3 regions of the Desulfoluna sp. CLI2B genome follow, and region 3 is predicted to be linked to each of the others. Evidence: predicted binding sites of a transcription regulator. Region 3 holds the regulator's gene; each other region holds the start of a gene.

Region 1 (6,100 bases), 480 kb from region 3:
TGCAGGCAAAACGTCGTCATGGCCGGGTACTTCTCGATGTCCTTGACACCCAGCATGAACATCTCATTCTCCTGAGCCTTTGCCTTGAGGGCCTCCAGGGGGATCTCCCTGACCTCTCCGGTGGCCCTGATGGTGTACCCGGGCTCAAAGGAAGGCATGCCCTCATCGTCATGGGCAATGGTGGTGGTGGGGTACATGCCGCAGATGGACACCAGGCCGGTCTCGTTCAGTTGCTTATAAAACGCCTTGGTGACCATGGTCCTGAAGTAGAGTCCCTCGTCATCAAAGGCAAACAAATGGGCAATCCGGGTCTGGGGAACGCCCTTGTCCACTGTGGCAAACACAAGGCTGCCGATGGCATCGAATTTTTCATACACGTCTGCACGTTTCATCTTCTTACATCCTTTCAGATAAGGGTAACTATTCGGTTCAAAAAAAGCCTCCGGCGGCCAGGTGGGGGCACCTGGAAACCCTGTGGCGAATGCATGAAGGCAGGCATCATGCAATCGTTTTCGGGGCATTCGCGTGGCGTGTGACCTGTGGCAAGCATTTTTGCAGGAGAGGCCCATGTCATTCTTTCCAAAAAACCCGATGAAGGACATATGGGATCCCCCTGGCTTTAACGAGAATGACACCGCCCCAAAAGGCCCACAGCCCGTAGGGTGCACGGAGTGCACCATAGGAATCGGCGCTTTAAAGCGTCACGACCAACGCAACGAAAGCACCTACAAAAAAGCGCCCAAGGCCAGAAACATCAAAAAACTGATCACACCGCCGGTCAGGGCAAAGGGCATCTGGACCCTGACGTGATCCATGCCGTCCACCCCCGCCACCTTGGCCGCCAGGATGGTGGTGTCTGAGATGGGGGAGCAGTGATCGCCGAAAACAGCCCCGGAACCGCAGGCCCCTAAAACCAGGGGGACACTGACGTCCATGGCAGCGGCCAGGGGGATGGAAATGGGAACGAGGATGGAGAGGGTCCCGCCGCCGGTTCCGCTCATAAAGGAAATCAGGGCCCCACCCACAAACACCATGGCCGGTACAAGGGCCGCAGGGACATGGTGGCCGAACCCGGCGAGGTAGGCTCCCGTCCCCAGCTGGTTCAGCAGGTCGCTCAAGGCAAAGGAGAGGGTGAGGACCAGGGCGATCTCAAGGTAGGAGGCCATGCCCTGGACGCACCAGGCAATATAGCCCTGGGTGTCCACCACGCCCCGAACCTTGTAAAAAACGCCGGTCACAACCAGGGTCAACAGAATACCCGTAAAGATGGAAGCGGAGCCGTCTCCGGTGAGGACCATGAGCCCAAAGACCCCAACGATAAAAAGGCCCAAGGGGAGCAGCATGTTCACGGCCCCTGACTCTGGAACACCCTGGATCACTTCAGACCGATCCCCGGCATCCGTGTCCCGGCCTTTCCTCCCTGCCGGAGCCACTTTTTTCCTGCCGATAATCGCGCCCCCTGCAATGGCAATGGAGACCATGGAATAGACCTGAAAGGGTATGGCCTGGAGCACCAGGCGAAACGGGTCCCCGCTGATCACCCCAGACGAGACCTGGGTCCCGATCAAGGCGGCAAGAAAGGCCCCTGCCGCCGTGGCCGGAGACAAAAACGCAACGGATGCGGAGGTGGAATCGATGAGGTAGGAGAGCTTTTCCCGGTTTCCGTGGTGGGCGTCAAACAAGGGCCCCATGGCCACCCCACGGACCACAATGGAGACGGTGGTGTCCACAAAGAGCACCAGGCCCAAAAGATAGGCGAGGACCTCCGCCCCCAGAGCGCTCTTGACGGCCCTTTTTTTCAAGGTCAACAGCCGCACAAAGCCCTTCACCCCTCCTGAGTGCTCAATGACGTGGACCAGGGAGCCTGTCATCAGCACAAAGAGAATGGCCTTTGCAGACCAGCTGCTTTCAAACACAGCCGCGATGCCGTTGATCCCGGCAAAAAGGGTGCCCTGGGCGACATCCAGGAGAAGCCCCCCGGCAAACACCCCGGCAAAAAGGGCCAGGATGATGTTGCGCGAATAAAAGGTCAGAAGCAGGGTGAGGGTCACCGGTGCCAACGAGACAATGCCAGGGTTCATGGGTGTCACCTTCGTGGGTTGCCGTGGCCTTGGCCTGGAGCAACGCCGATAAAGTTTGATATCAAACTATTTAATTAAAAAAAACGCCCGCAGCCCGCTGCGGGAGCCCTCACTCGACTTTCAGGGAAAATTCCCGTGAATCCGTTCCAGAAGCTGCACCGCCTGCTCTTTTTCACCTTGGGAAAAGCCCTTGAAGGTGGTGGCAAGAAGCTTGGCCGAGACATACTCGAAATCGGGCTTGAGTTCCTCTCCCTCGCGGGTGAGGCCAATGAGCGTGACCCGGCTGTCGGCAAGGTCCTTGCGCTTCTCCACATATCCGAGCTTGATGAGCTTATTGATCAGGGCCGTGATGGTCGACTTGTCCCGGCCGATCCTTTCGGCCAGCTCTTTCATGGACAGCGGAGAGCTCTGGAACAGGTTGACAAGGATATCCCCGTGGGACGGGGCAAGCCCCTCGATGCCCAGCTCTTTCAGCTTCGTCAGGATGAATGCGTTGGACTTCTCCCTGGTTTTTGCAATCAGGGCGATGATGTGGTCTGTTTTCACTGTCAGCTCCTTGGCGTCACGTTCATTGGCGGGCAATATAGTTTGATATCAAACCTACGTCAAGCCCTTTTCTCTCCCTTGCATTTGTGTTGGCATCCTCCCGGGGCTCAGTCCTTTGTTTTATAGGGACCGCGCTCTGAAGGAAACGATATGCCGAGCTTAACCATCCGACTCCGCAGGGTGCTCGGGTTCATGCCCAAAACCTCGGCGGCCCCGCCGTCTCCGGCAATTCTGCCGCGGGTCTTTTCAAGGACAAGGCGGATATGGGCCGTGACCGCCGCATCCATGGAGAGCCCCCTGGGCTCCGATTGGACCGAACCGAAAGAGGCCGGTTCGTCCGGACCCGGAGCCAGCACCGGGAATCGCAGGGGACCTCCCTGGGAGAGAATCAGGGCCCGCTCCACCAGGTTCTGCAGCTCGCGCACATTACCGGGCCAATCATAGGCCATGAGGGCATCCAGTTCCCCTTTGGCCATGGCAGAGGACGTACCGAGGTTCATCTCCCGGACCTTGGCGCGGATAAAGTGATCAAGGAGCAGGGGAATATCTTCCTTGCGCTCACGCAGCGGGGGAATCCGGACAGGAAAAATGTTGAGTCGGTACCAGAGGTCCTGGCGAAACCTGCCGTCGGCAACCATCTGGGGCAGGTTGCGATGGGTGGCGGCGATGATCCGTACATCGGCCCGAAGGGTCTCCCCTCCCCCCACCCGTTCAAACTCCCCGCTCTGGATCACCCGAAGGAGTTTCACCTGCACAGCGGGGGGCAGCTCCCCGATCTCATCCAGAAACAGGGTGCCGCCGTTTGCCCGCTCAAACCGCCCGGGTTTCATCTCGATGGCGCCGGTAAAGGCCCCTTTCTCATGCCCAAAAAGCTCCGAGTCCACCAGGGAGTCCGGAATGGCACCGCAGTTGAGGCGAATCAGGGGGGCTCCCGAACGGCTGGAGAGCTTGTGCACCTCCCCGGCCACCACCTCCTTGCCCGTTCCCGTCTCTCCCAGAAGCAGCACCGGCGTGTCTGTGGGGGCAACCTGGGAGACCAGGGAACGCACCTCCCGAAGGCCGGTATCTCCCCCCACCATCACCCCGTCCATCCGGCTCTCCTGCTGGAGAGCCTTGTGGTCCTGCACCAGGTCCATGTACCGCAAGGCGTTTGACAACGCGATGGCAAAGGGCTCCTTCACTTCGGTGACGATGGCCCCGTGGCCGGTGTGATAGCAGTCCAACCCCTCCACGGCAAAGGTGAGGTTGCCGATGAGGGTCTGCCCCACGGTGAGCCCGCAGGTCATGGAGGAGAAGCTGCCGCCGTTTTTTTCCAGAAGGAACCCGGGGATCACTGTCCTGACCAGGCTGTAGATCTCACGGTTGATGGGGTGGGTGTGGTCCCTGATCCAGGGGGTGGTGGCCGACCGGGATTCCCGCTGCCAGTGGGTGATGCTCTCCCAGGCGGTATCGGAAATGGGAAAGGACTCGTTCACCAGGTGCCCGCCGCCGTCGTAGGCCAGTGCGATGAGACGGGCGCGTTTCCGCTCGGTCTCGTAGCGGGTGATGATAACCCCGTCCAGGGGGAGTTCATCCTTGAGGTACTGATACACATCAAACAGGGCCTTGTCGATATCCAGGCTGCCGCAGATGCAGCGCACAACTTCTCGAAATCGTTCCTCTCTCATCAATGCGATATATCCTTTTTAAAACGAAATATCGCATCAAATGACATGACATTTCATTTTCACAAAACCAGGCCATCCCCAACATGCCGAAGTTACCGCACTTCTCCTTCCGGCACGAATATTGATATCCCTTTCGGCCAATGTTTGCAATCCAAATACCCGAAAAGGAGAATAGCCATGAGTTGGAAACAAACCTACGCAGAGCGCCTCACCACACCGGAAGCCATTGCCGCCTCCCTGCCCGAAAACGCCACGGTCTTTGCTTCCCCGGCGGCCAGTTTCCCCCTGGAGCTGATCAACGCCATCACCGCATCACCCGACATCGGCACCCTGAACATGTACTCCGCCCTCATCATGACCCTTCCGGATTTTCTCTCGCCGGAGCAGCAGAAGAAGGTCAACTACTTCAGCTGTTTCATGGGGCCCATCGAACGCATGCTCCTTGCCCAGGGCGATTGCGTCTCTCCCATCAGCATCCACTTCAGCCGCATGTACGAGCTGAGCCTGCAGGGGGGCTTTGATGCCTCCATCCTGGAGGTCTCTCCTCCCGATGAAAACGGCTACATGAGCCTGGGACCTAGCGGCACCCTGGTGGGCCACGCAGCCCTTACCGCCTCGAAAAAGATCTACTGCCAGGTCAACGACCAGACCCCTTACGTGTTTGGTGACAAGGCCCATGTCCACGTGTCCGAGGTTACGGCCCTGTGCGAAGTGAGCCGCCCCTGCGACGAGCTCCCCGCCACCTCCCCCGATGCCATTGAAGAGACCATCGCGGATCTCATCACCGAACGGATCCCGGACGGGGCCACCCTCCAGCTCGGCATCGGCAAACTCGCCGACGCCATCGGAGACCGCCTGTCGGAAAAAAAAGACCTGGGCATCCACACCGAGCTGCTCACCCCCTCCATGGTAAGGCTCCACGAGATGGGCGTCATCACCGGTGCGAAAAAGGAACTCCACACGGGAAAGATCATCTCCGCCTTCGGCATGGGCGCCGCCAAGGATTACGCCTTCATGCACCGAAACCCCTGCTTTGAGCAGTACCCGGCCTCTTACGTCAACGATCCCAACATCATCGGAGCCCACAGCAACTTCGTCTCCATCAACAACGCCCTGGCCGTGGACCTCACCGGACAAGTCTCCAGCGAGTCCATCGGGTTCGCCCAGCACAGCGCCACGGGTGGCCAGCTCGACTTTGTCCGCGGTGCCCGCCTCTCCAAAGGCGGCCAGAGCTTCATCGCCCTGAAGTCCACCTCCGGCTCCGGAAAGAAGCGTTTTTCCCGCATCCAGATGAGCTTTGCACCGGGCACCGCCGTCACCACCCCCCGAAGCGATGTCCAGTGCATCGTCACGGAGCACGGCATCGCCGAACTGGCCCACAAGAGTATCCCGCAACGAGTTGCCGCCCTCATCGCCATCGCCCACCCCGACTTCCGCGAGGCCCTCGCCCGAAGCGCGGTCAAGGCAGGCCTGATCTCGGCCAGCGCCCTGAAGGACGCTGAGCTCGCGGCGTAACGCAAAAAGCCTCCGGCAGGTCGTTCTTTCAGAAAAACCGCCGCAAAAAACGCTCCGGAACCTATTGGAACGCTTGAACCCCGGCAGGGCCACCGGAGGCAAACGCAACCTGAGTCGTTACCGTATTTTTTTAGTGAGTCAACATCAGGAGAGAGTGATGAAACGACGTTTGTATGCCGCCCTTGCCATGCTGGCGGTCTGTGTCCGGGCCTCGGTGGCCCCGGCGAGCCTCATCGAAAACAACACCGACTTAAGTGCCGAGTGGACCCGCATGCCGGCCCGTGTGGCCGC
Region 2 (6,100 bases), 150 kb from region 3:
AAAACCTGGCCCCCGGGCTCTACCTCCCCTTTAAGGAGCTCACCGCCCTGATCCGGCGCGTTGCCTTTCTCTTGAACGGCTCCCGGGAACCCGTGGCCCCGGTGGCGGTCCCCTCCCCGGGAAAACCAAAGCCTGTGGATACCCCGCCCGTCCTCTCCGTGGTGATCTCCTCACCCGGGGATATTCCCCTTTGCGAGGCCACCCCTGCCAAGATTTTTTTCCAGCTACCCGAGGCCCTTGAAAACCGGAAAGACGAATTTATCGCGCTGTTCAACCAATTCCCGGAGCTCACCCCCTGGTTCCCGCCCGTGCTCATCGGAGAGGACTACACCGCGGCCCGGGCGATTCTGGAAACCGTCAAGCCGGCCCGCATCGTAACGGACAACTCAGGCATCGCCTTTGACGCCTTCAGGCAAGGCATTGCCTGGATGGCGGGGAGCTGTTTCAACCTCGTCAACTCCTTCGGCCTGCGCTGCCTCAAGGAGCAGTTCGGCTGCTCCGGTGCCATTGTGTCCCGGGAGATCAAAAAAGAGCAGCTCAAACGCCTTGTGCCACCGGAAGGCATGGAGCTGTGCATGGGCATCTACCACCCCGTCACCCTGATGACCAGCCGCCAGTGCCTGCACCAGGGAGTCATCGGGTGCTCCAGAAAGCGATTCGACAAAACGTGCCTTGAAGGGTGCGACAAATCGTCATCCATCACGCACGCAAACGGGGCTACCCTTCACATTCACAAGTCCGGGGGCAACCACCACCGCCTCTACCATGAGACCCATTGCCTCAACACCGAGGTGGTCGCGGACCTGCCCCACACCTTTTCCCGTTTTTTCATCGACCTGCGGGACATCGCCACCCACACAAAAACCGACACGGACAAGGCCGGGCTCATCGCCCTGTTCCATGACCTCCTCACGGGGGTTCCCGGAGCCGAAGCCGCGCTTCACCGAACAATCCGCCACACCACCAACATCCAGTACGTCAGGAACGAACCCTTTTCCCCAACGCCCCCAAAAACGAAAAAACCGGCCCCTGCAAGGGACCGGTTACGTCATCCCACGGGGCCGTGATCACCCCGCAAGGCTCATGGCCACGTCTGCACGGGGCACCAACTCCCTTCTCCAGATATTCATCTTTTCCGCCTCCCGCATGAGGCCCTCCCGGAAATCGGGGTGGGCGATGCCGATGAGGGCTTCGGCCCGCTGCCAGGTGCTTTTTCCCTTGAGGCTGGCCACGCCGTACTCGGTCACCACGTACTGCACGGCAGACCGGGGAAGGGTGACAATGGTGCCGTGATCCACAAAGGGCCGGATCCTTGAGGTGACGGAGCCGTCCCTGTCGGTCTTGGTGGATGCCTGGCAGATAAAGGCCTTCCCGCCCTTGGAATGGTAGCTTCCGTAGGCAAAATCAAACTGCCCACCGGTTCCGGAGATCTGCCTGAACCCCGATGATTCGGAGCAGACCTGGCCGTAAAGGTCCACCTCCACGGCGTTGTTGATGGAGACGGCGCGTGGGTTTGCCGCGATGCGGTGAAGGTCATTGACGTATCCCACGGGATAGCTGGCGCATGCCGGATTCCGATGGATAAATTTGTAGAGTTTTTCACTGCCCAGGGCAAAGGTGTAGACCATCTTCCCAGGGTTGTCGGCCTTCTCCATGTTGGAGATCCTGCCTGCCCGGTACATGTCCACATAGGCGTCCACCAGCATCTCCGTGTGAACCCCGAGATTCTTGATGTCCGAATCGGCGATCATCTTGCCGATGACATTGGGAAGGCTCCCGATGCCGAGCTGCAGGCAGGAACCGTCTTCAATCTGTTCCACCACATGCCGGGCGATGGCCCGGTCCACATCGGATATGGGGGTGCGGGGCAGGGAGACCAGCTCCGTGTTGGTCCCCTGGACCACATAGTCCACCTCGGAGATATGCACGGCCTCGCCATACCCGCCGTAGCAAACCGGCATGTTGTCATTCACCTCAACGATCACCGTCTTTGCCTTGCGGAGCTGGCTGTACTGACAGGAGTTGGCGATGCCGAAGTTGAAAAACCCGGAATCGTCCATGGGCGCCACCTGAACCATGAACACATCGGTGGTCAGGTCCCCGTCATCGTAGATCTGGTTGCCCTCGTGGTAGAGAACCGGGATGTAGCTGCAGCCGCCCCTGTCGTGGAGATACCGCTCACCACCGCTGAAATGAAAGCTGTTGTAGTTGAAGCTTCTGCCCGAAGGATCGGCCAGGGCCACCTTGGGAATCCCCGGGTACCCCACCCCGCGCACCTTCACCGCCTCAAGCTCCCCGGCGCGATGGGCAAGGGCCTCATCCAGGTCCACGGGGCTGCAGAGAAAATTGCCGTAATCCACCCAGTCACCGGACTTGACCAGTTTTACCGCTGTGGCCGCATCCACGCATTTTCGCCCGTACTCGCTTCTGTACATGCCCACCTCCCGGTTCCGTTAAAGGTTATCTTTCCGGCATGTTACTTGAGCAAAGGACGTGCCACAGGCATCATTACAAGATCTAACCAACTGGTTTTACCTGCTTTCACCACAAAACAGACAAGACATGGGCGGGCAAGGAAATGCGACAGGCATGTCGCATAGCAGAGCCATAAAACGCCAGGCAGCTCTACATCAGGGGCTTTTCAACCATGCGACACCAACGCCGCACTTTGCGACACATCATTCGCATGACCGGAGTCTGTGCAGTGCCATTTTCCGCTCAAGGGTCCGTCGGTTAATGCCCAGGCGGTGGGCGGTCTTGCCCCGGTGCCACTTCATCTCCTCCAGGGTTTTGAGGATGTGCGCCCTCTCGGTTTCGGCCAGCAGGGACTTCAGGTCCCTTCCGTGATCGGACACGCTGCGGTACCTTTTGTCCACCGAGGGCATGGCCCCATCTGCTGAAAAGATCTCCGTGAAGTCCAGTTTTTTCAGGGTCACATAGCGATGCAGCACATTTTGCAGCTCCCGGACGTTCCCCGGCCATCGATACCTCTGAAACGCATCCAGAATCGCCGGGGTAATGGGGGGGACCTCCGTTGCACCGGGGTACTGTTTCAAAAAATGATCCATGAGAAGGGGAATGTCCGATGGCCGCTTTCGAAGCGGGGGAAGGTGGATGGGAATGATATGGATGCGGTAAAAAAAGTCCTCCCGCATGAGGCCTTTGGTGATGAGGTTGGTCAGGTCCCTGTTGGTTGCGGCGATGATCCTCAGGTTCGGCTTTCGAACTGTCTTTCCCCCTAGGGCGGTGTACCCGTTGCCCTCAATGGCCCGCAACAGCTTGGCCTGCATCCCCAGGGCGATCTCCCCGAGCTCATCGAGAAACAGGGTTCCGCCGTCGGCCAGGTCCAAAAACCCTTTTTTATCCTGAACCGCCCCGGTGAAGGCCCCTTTTTTGTACCCGAAAAACTCGCTTTCCATGAGAGATTCGGGGATGGCTCCGCAGTTGACGGGAATAAAGCCATGGTCCATGCGATCGCTCAACCGGTGGATTTCCCGCGAGACCAGCTCCTTGCCCGTCCCCGACTCTCCGTAGATAATGATGTTGGCATTGGAGGCGGCGGCGTTCAGTATCACCTCGTAGACCGCCTGCATTTCCGGGCTCTTCCCGATGAGATCCCCGAAGCGGGCGCGTGCGGTCATGGTGGATTTCAGGCGCCTGTTCTCTTTGCGCAGGCTGTCGGCACTGTCACGCAGGCGCTTCTCCTTGAGTTTCCGATCGGTGATATCCGTAAGCAGGGTCTGCTGTTTCCGCACGCTGCCGTCCATGGCACAAATGGGGGTGGAGACCGCCGCATACCACCGGTGGTCACGGGGGTTTAAAAACTCGGATCGCACGGTTTCCCCCTTGAAAACATCTGCCGCTCCACACCACGGGCAAGGCGTTGTCCGGTCATAAATGGCGGAATAGCAGGGGTCCCCCACGGCCTCCCGGCCAACCTGTGCCCTAAGGTGGCCATTCATAAATTCAAGGGTGTAATCCCTGTAAGAGGTGTAGAGATGACCCGGAAAGTTCTCAACGATACCCCGCAACTCATCTTCCCTGAGTTTCAGCTTTTTTTCCGCCTCTTTTCGAGAGGTCACATTCACCAGGGTGGCCACGCTGGTTGAGCCCTGGACCATGTTCAGCTTGATCAGAATATCATAGACATCCCCGTCCCGGTCCATCAGGCGACACTCATACTCCTCCGGGGCCCATGAAGGGTCCTGACGCCGCCTGTGGTGGAAGTGCGTCATCCGCTCCAGGTCCTCTGGCACCACAAACCGCGTCCATTTCATTTTGCCTTCAAGCTCCGCCCGTGAATACCCCACAAGCTCTTCGAGCTTCTCATTCATCATGGAGATCGTCAGGTCCTCTTCGAGAATAACCGAAGGGGCGGTGGATTTTTCAAAAACCCGGCGAAACAACTGAGCCCGGCTGTTGGAAGTCTCTTCTCCGACAAGGCTCTCACCCGCTGGTTTGTCCCTGTTCCCACACACCTTGAGTTCTGTCATCGTCCGCCCCCTGCCATGGTAAATGAACCCTGCCTGCCCCGCCGATCCCGCTGATATGACACGGGACCAAAAATACTCGTGTGGTATCTATCCAGGGGTTTGCAGGACGTCTCCGCCCGTTTGCGTTACACAAACAGTGGTTGCCAAAAAACAAAACGATCCATTGCTAAACATGGTTATTTTGTGCCCGAGCCATTGCCTTCTTGCAAGTATAAACTGGTTTCAGGACCACACGTTTGGTTGCGAGGAATGGCTTTAGCATGTATATATCTCGCAGCGGCTTAAGATAACGTATCATCACGTAAAAGCCTCAACCAACGCCGCTGCCTCCGCCAACCGGAACAAACCGCAGCCCCAAAACTCCGCAGGTTCGGCTCCCGCTCCGCAGACAGCACGTTCACATGCATGCACCGGAATCTGCCCGCAAAAGAGGGTGGCAATGGGGAACTCACAGCGACAGACAAAACGAAAGGTTGTTGCCTACGGTATCGGGATGGTTGCCGTTCTGATGCTTCTGGTCGCGGTGGCCGGTCGCTTCTGGCTCACCTCGGACCACGGCCGCCATTTTCTTCAGGATCGCATCAACAGGGCCATTCCCGGGAGCCTCCACTGGGACGACCTGAGCCTTTCACTGTTCGCAGGACGCATGGAGGTTACCAATCTTCGGCTCCACGACCCGGAGTCTGCCCCCCTTGTCTCTCTGGACCGGCTTGTTGTGAACCTTGCATGGGCTCCCCTTTTGGGCAACACCCTTGCCCTTGAAAACGTCATCTTAGAATCGCCCAAGGTCCTGCTGGCCACGGATGCATCCGGCACATTCAATATCCTCACAGCCTTTCCTGCCCGGGAGCCCGCCCCCCCGACACAAGACAACGACTCGGGGGAATTCCCCTTCAACATCAGAATCGACGCCCTATCCCTCACAGACGGCTTTTTCCAATACGAACACCGAAATGCCCCTGAGCCCCAGGGACGGATTGTCGCAGGCACCGTCGGCCTCTCGCTGGAGGATGCAGACCTCCGGGAAAAAACCATTCGGGCCTCCCTTCGCCTCGGGGGCGGGGAAATCAACATGGCGGGCATCACAACAGGGGTCGATGCCTTGCGGATCGACGGCCATCTCAACGGCGACCGCCTGAAGTCCCTCGCCCTGGCCCTGGAATCTGACCTTGTGGCCCTGGAGGCCAAGGGCCAGGCCGAAGACCTTTTCGAGCGCCCCCTCTTTGATATCGACCTCACGGCCACCACTGCCCTCACCACCGTAAAAGAGACCTTTCATCTCCCTGCCACCCTCTCGGGCCCGGTCACCCTCAACCTGACGGCCCGCGGAACCACCGACAACCCCAGCGCGCACCTGACCCTCTCCTATTCCGGGGGCGAGATCGCGGGTATCCAGGTGGACCGGGCCGGCCTGGCCTGTACCCTTGAAGAGAAACAGCTGGCCCTCAAAAAGCTCAATATCGATGCCCCCCTGGGCCAGGTCAAGGGTACCGGGAGCCTCGACCTCCGGGAAGCCTTCGCCCGGGGGTTCACCGCCCAGCAAAGAAACCTCGACGCCATGGCCTGGCACCTGGAACTGAGCCAGACCGGCACCGCCCTTGAGGCGT
Region 3 (6,100 bases):
GGTATTGTACGTCCCGACTCAGGCTCCGTCTTCATCGACAGCCAGGAGATCACCAACTACCCCGTGTACAAGCGGGCCAGGTGCGGGATCGGCTACCTCCCCCAGGAATCGTCCATCTTCAAGTCCCTGTCGGTCAGGGACAACGTCATGGCGATCCTGGAGCTTCTGGGCATCTCCAAACAGGAACAGGAAGAGCGCCTGGAGACCCTCCTGGGGGAACTGCGCATCAGTCACCTTGCCGACCGCAAAGCAGCCGTCCTCTCCGGTGGAGAACGCAGGCGCCTTGAAATCACCCGGGTCCTGGCCATCAAACCGGACTTTATCCTTCTGGATGAGCCCTTTGCAGGGGTCGACCCCATTGCGGTCATCGACATCCAGAACATCATCGCCATGCTCAAGGAGCGCGGCATCGGGATCCTGATCTCCGACCACAACGTCCGGGAGACTTTGGGAGTCTGCGATAACGCCTACATCATGAGTGTCGGCAAGGTCATCGAATCCGGCTCCCCCGAGGAGATTGCATCAAGCGATATCGCCCGCCGTATTTATCTGGGCGAAGGCTTTACCCTATAGAAAACCGCAGGCCCTCAGACCGTTCAAGGGCCCGCGTTCCCAATTTCGATGGATCGAACCGTCCCGACAGACGGCTTCAGTCGGCGTATCAATGGCGATGCGACCGGCAACCCAAACTTGTGTGAACCGTAATGGAAACCGTGAAGTTGTAGTTATGGCAATGGAACTCAGGCAACAGCTGCGCCTCTCCCAACAACTGGTGATGACCCCCCAGCTTCAGCAGGCCATCAAGCTCCTGCAACTCTCCCGTCTCGAGCTGGTCGACGCCATCTCCCAGGAGCTGGAAGAAAACCCGGCCCTCGAAGAGATTCAGGAGACGGCACAACGGGAAGCGGGAACCCACGAGGACGAGAAGCCGGCACCGGAAGAGAACGCAACGTCCGAAGTGAAAATCGACGAGAAGATCGGAAGCGACATCGACTGGGACAACTACCTGGGAGAGTACAACTCCACAGGCAAGGCCCAGTACGAATCCGAGCAGAAGGAGGCGCCCAAATACGAGGCCTTCGTATCCCAGAAGAAATCCCTGGATGACCACCTTCTCTGGCAGCTCCTGATGACCTGCCCGGACTCCGACACCGAGGAGATCGGCTGCCTCATCATCGGCAACCTGAGCAGCGACGGCTATCTCACCGCCTCCGTCGAAGAGATCGCGGAGGAGTGCGGCCACTCGGTGGAACTCGTGGAGGATGTCCTTGAAGACTCCAGACCTTCGATCCTCCGGGCATCTGTGCCCGGAACTTAGGGGAGTGCCTCCTGATCCAGGCCCGCCATTTCGGCGTGGAGACCCGGATCATGAAAGAGGTCGTCACCAACCACATCAAGGAGCTGGAGGACCCGAAGACTACAAGGCCATGAGCAAGGCGCTGGTGCAGGACTTGCCCAGCATCATCTCCACGGTGAACATCATCAAGGAGTTCGAGTCCAAGCCGGGCCGCCCCTTCAGCACCGAAGAACCCCACTACATCACTCCGGACATCTACGTCTACAAGGAGGAGGGGGAGTTCATCATCGCCTTGAACGACGACGGCATGCCGAGGCTCCGCGTCAACCCCTATTACCGCCAGGCGCTCTCCAAGGGCCAGGACATCCCCAGCGACACCCGGGACTACCTCCAGGACAAAATGCGCTCTGCGGCCTGGCTCATCAAGAGCATCCACCAGCGCCAGAAAACCATCTACAGCGTCATGGAGAGCATCTTAAAATTCCAGGCTGAGTTCTTTGAAAAAGGGATCTCTCACTTAAAGCCCATGGTGCTGCGGGACGTGGCACAGGACATCGGCATGCACGAGTCCACCATCAGCCGGGTCACCACCAACAAGTACGCCTATACCCCCCAGGGTATCTTCGAGCTGAAATACTTTTTCAACAGCTCCATCAACCGCGTCCACGGAGCCGCCATCGCGTCGGCCAGTGTCCAGGACAAGATCAAACAGATCATTGACGGAGAGGACACCAAAAAACCCTACAGCGACGAGAAAATCGCTCAAATCTTGAAAAAGGAGGCCAATGTAGACATCGCTAGACGAACGGTAGCCAAATACCGTGAGGCAATGAAAATATTGCCGTCAAGCAAACGAAAACAATTTTAGGAGGTCATTTATGCAAGTATCTGTAACATTCAAGAACATTGACCCTTCCGACGCACTCAAGGCGTACGCCACCAAAAAGCTGGAACGTATCGACAAACTGCTTGATGCCCCTTCCGAAGCCAACGTCGTTTTTTCCGTTGAAAAGATACGGCATATTACCGAAATAAACGTCACAAGCGGCCGCACCACGGTCCACGCCACGGAAACAAGCGAGCGCATGTATGCAGCCATCGACCTTGCCGTGGATAAAATCAAGCAGCAACTCTCCAAAAACAAGAAAAAGATACAGGCCCGCAAAAGCGGCAACCCCGGGATCCGTCCCACCCTGGCCGAAGAGATAAACGAGGCCCCTGTTGACGTGGATGAGTTTGATGACTTTTCCGATTTCGATATGGATGAGGACCGCCGGCTGGCCTGACCCGCCGTCTGTCCGCAACGTCACGAGGATGAACTCGTAAAATATAGCCCCGCCTGAAAACGCCCCGCACCTCCGTTTCAAGGGGGTGCGGGGCCCTTGAGGAGCAGCCGAAAATGCGTTTCGATTTCGCCGGGTTGATCACACACGGGTTCATCTTGCAACAGGGCGACTCGCCCGTATACACGACAGCCTCCGGGGGCCACCGTCCAATGAAATCCATTTGACAACCCCGGTGATGTCAGCTACAAAACACTCCGTTTAAAAGGTGCCTGCCCGGTGCAGGCGCCTTTTTTCATGGGCAAAAACCGATGCTCGGACGACGAGACGCGACCCGCGCATCAGGTCTTGAAAGATGGGCCATCCACTGATATGAAAGTAGAGGTCCCAAACCTGTCGGCAACCGCCCCACGCACGATCCTGCAAAGGACGGCCTGACACACGGCCTGGCAGACACACCGCCGGACAGGCCAACAGAGACTCTCTGGGTGAATCATTATGAAAATCCTTGATGTACTGCAGCTGGAAACGATCATCCCCGAACTCACGTCACGGGACAAAAAAGGAATCCTGGAAGAACTCGCGGCCCCCATTGCGGACCTCACTGGCCTCCACCACCCGGACCTGGTAAGGGTTCTCCTTGAACGGGAGCAACTCGGAAGCACCGGCATCGGAGACGGCATCGGCATTCCCCACGGAAAGATCGCCGGCCTGGACCGCATGGTGGTGGGATTCGGCATGAGCCGCCAGGGTGTGGACTTCGACTCCCTGGACGGGCGACCGGCCCATATCTTTTTTGTCCTCGTCACTCCCGAGCAGTCCACCGGTCAACATTTAAAGCTCCTGGCCAGGCTCTCCAAAATGCTCAAGAGCGATCTCTTTCGCAAAAAACTGATGACCGCCACATCACGGGACGAGATCCACGCCATTATCCGAAACGAGGACAACGAAAACGGATGACGGCCCGGGCTTTTCCCGGGCACCATCGGATGTCAGCCCTTGAGAGGCAAACTCCTTGACGATTTCAACGAACACCAGCACCCCGAACCGGTCCGTTCCCTAAAGGACACGCAACCTTCACGCGGCCTTGCCGGCGACGGCTCCGGGCAGCAAAGGGAGTTCTCCCCATGAACATCTTCAACATTTTCATCATCACAGGACAGGCAGGATCCGGTAAAAGCACGGCCCTGGCCGCGTTTGAGGATGCCGGATACTATTGCGTGGACAACCTCCCCGTCACCCTCCTGCCCAAGTTCATGGAAATCCCCATTGCCAAGGAGACCCACTACAGAGGCATTGCCTTTGGCATGGACCTTCGTGAGCGCACCTTTCTCAAGTCATACCGCGGCGTCTTCGATGAGCTGAAGCAGGCAGGCCACAACCTGAAGGTCATCTTCCTGGAGGCCGACGTGGCTACCCTGACACGGCGCTTCTCCCAGACGCGCCGCACCCACCCACTGGCCGTGGGGGACAAAGGGGTGATGGATGCCATCACCCAGGAACGGGAAGAGCTCACAAGCCTGCGCAACGAAGACGCCACCCGGATCATCAACACCTCCAGCCTGACGGTCCACGAGTTGAAAAAGGTTATTTCGGAGCTGGCCGCAGACTCCCACCACAAAACCCCGCTGAAGATCTCCGTGGTCTCCTTCGGGTTCAAGTACGGTGTCCCCCAGGATGCCGACCTCATGGTGGATGTGCGGTTCCTCGAAAACCCCTACTTCGTCCCGGAGCTCAAGCCCCACAGCGGCCTCTCCCCGGATGTGCGGGACTTTGTCCTCAACGGTGAGGGAACCCGGACCTTCCTGCTCAAATACACCGATCTTCTGGACTTTCTCATCCCCATGTACCAAAAGGAAGGGAAACACTACCTCACCCTGGGCGTGGGATGCACCGGGGGTCGGCACCGTAGCGTGGCCGTGTCCTCGGAAATCCACAACCACTTGAAGCGTCGTTATTCCGATATCCGCCTCCTGCACCGGGACATTGGCCGGGAGGAATAAACGCCGGCAGGTGTGTGCCCTGCCGCCAAAAAATGATACACTCGTTAGCGTTACAGACCGAACACGCCTCGCACCGAAGCCCATGCTGCGGCACCACACCGCGGGGGCATGCTCCATGCCGCCCGGACCGTGGCGAGGCCACCATACAAGATGCCCCACATGAGGTTTATATATGATTGGCATACTGGTCGTCACCCACGGCAATCTCGGTGAAATTCTCATCGAAACCGCCGAATTCATACAAAAAGAACCCCTTGAGCAGGTCAAACCCGTCTCCATCAACATCACCAAGAGTGTCGATGACCTGCACAACAAGGTGGCCAAGGCCATCAAGGAGGTCAACTCCGGAGACGGGGTTCTCATCCTCACCGATATGTTCGGCGGTACCCCCTCCAACCTCTCCCTCTCCTTTCTGGAGGAGGACCAGGTGGAGGTGATCTCCGGGGCGGCCGCCCGGTATTGATCTCTGCGGTGGGCCGCCAGAAAAAAGGAGCCCTCACCTCCACGGCCAAGCTCCTGGAAAACACGGGCAAACGCAGCATCTCCCTTGCCAGCAGCATCTTAAACGGCGCCAAGCGCTGATGCATTCCCTTTGACAGGGTAATAAACGATCGCCATCGGGGCGACCGAGATATAAGCAACCGGGGGCCGGGTCATCACAAAGATTCCGGCCCCTTACAACGTTTAAAGACCCGCCCGAACATTGCCTTTGGATGGGCTGCACCCGTTGCAGCCCCGGACATCGGACGCCTCTTTGCAAACGTCACCAACCATTTATCACCATCACATCTCCAACTGGTGCTGACACCCAACGTTGGACGGAGGAAGACCCATGAGCATCAAAATCGGTATCAACGGATTCGGACGTATCGGTCGTATGGTTTTCAGAGCAGCCCTCAACAACCCCGCAATCGACGTGGTTGCCATCAACGACCTCACCGACATCAAAACCATCGCCCACCTTCTGGCCTACGACTCCGTGCACGGGCGCTTTGACGGCGAGGTAAAAGCTGCGGACAACGGCATTGTCGTCAACGGCAAAACCATCCGCGTCACCGCCGAAAAAGACCCCGCCAACCTGCCCTGGAAAGAACTTGATGTGGCCATCGCCATGGAGTGCACCGGCATCTTCCGCGACCGCGAAGGCGCCTCCAAGCACCTTGCAGCCGGCGCCAAAAAAGTGATCATCTCCGCCCCGGCCAGCGACCCCGACGCCACCATCGTCATGGGCGTCAACGATGCCACCTACGATGCGGCCGCCCACCACATCGTCTCCAACGCCTCCTGCACCACCAACTGCCTGGCCCCCGTGGCCAAGGTGCTCCACGAGACCTTCGGCATCAAAGAGGGCCTCATGACCACCATCCACGCCTACACCGGTGACCAGCGCATCCTGGACGCCCCCCACAAGGACCTGAGGCGCGCCCGTGCCGCCGGTTGCTCCATGGTTCCCACCACCACCGGCGCTGCCAAGGCCGTGGCCCTGGTCCTGCCCGAGCTCAAAGGCAAGCTCAACG

Evidence for each region. Region 3 encodes sigma-54, which starts transcription at its own class of promoters, with help from an activator protein. Its sites were predicted from a motif close to TNTGGCACANTTTCTGCTNT; they were not measured.
Region 1: the regulator sigma-54 is predicted to act here: its motif matches at 4,403-4,422, upstream of ACOYW2_RS05985 (acetyl-CoA hydrolase/transferase family protein).
Region 2: the regulator sigma-54 is predicted to act here: its motif matches at 2,482-2,501, upstream of ACOYW2_RS04270 (acetyl-CoA hydrolase/transferase family protein).

The regions. Positions count from the first base shown of each region.
Region 1 covers NZ_CP186557.1:1,206,943-1,213,042, reverse strand. The annotation lists gene ACOYW2_RS06005 (4Fe-4S binding protein) at 1-392, opposite strand, end outside; gene ACOYW2_RS06000 (Na+/H+ antiporter NhaC family protein) at 726-2,081, opposite strand; gene ACOYW2_RS05995 (MarR family winged helix-turn-helix transcriptional regulator) at 2,202-2,627, opposite strand; gene ACOYW2_RS05990 (sigma-54 interaction domain-containing protein) at 2,735-4,294, opposite strand; gene ACOYW2_RS05985 (acetyl-CoA hydrolase/transferase family protein) at 4,472-5,809, shown strand; gene ACOYW2_RS05980 (OmpP1/FadL family transporter) at 5,967-6,100, shown strand, end outside.
Region 2 covers NZ_CP186557.1:874,610-880,709, reverse strand. The annotation lists gene ACOYW2_RS04275 (peptidase U32 family protein) at 1-1,067, shown strand, start outside; gene ACOYW2_RS04270 (acetyl-CoA hydrolase/transferase family protein) at 1,068-2,435, opposite strand; gene ACOYW2_RS04265 (sigma 54-interacting transcriptional regulator) at 2,679-4,493, opposite strand; gene ACOYW2_RS04260 (DUF748 domain-containing protein) at 4,933-6,100, shown strand, end outside.
Region 3 covers NZ_CP186557.1:722,113-728,212, reverse strand. The annotation lists gene lptB (LPS export ABC transporter ATP-binding protein) at 1-573, shown strand, start outside; partial or broken gene ACOYW2_RS03590 (RNA polymerase factor sigma-54) at 665-1,431, shown strand; gene ACOYW2_RS03585 (RNA polymerase factor sigma-54) at 1,428-2,165, shown strand; gene hpf (ribosome hibernation-promoting factor, HPF/YfiA family) at 2,176-2,583, shown strand; gene ACOYW2_RS03575 (PTS sugar transporter subunit IIA) at 3,079-3,540, shown strand; gene rapZ (RNase adapter RapZ) at 3,708-4,583, shown strand; gene ACOYW2_RS03565 (PTS sugar transporter subunit IIA) at 4,756-5,046, shown strand; gene ACOYW2_RS03560 (hypothetical protein) at 5,043-5,165, shown strand; gene gap (type I glyceraldehyde-3-phosphate dehydrogenase) at 5,416-6,100, shown strand, end outside.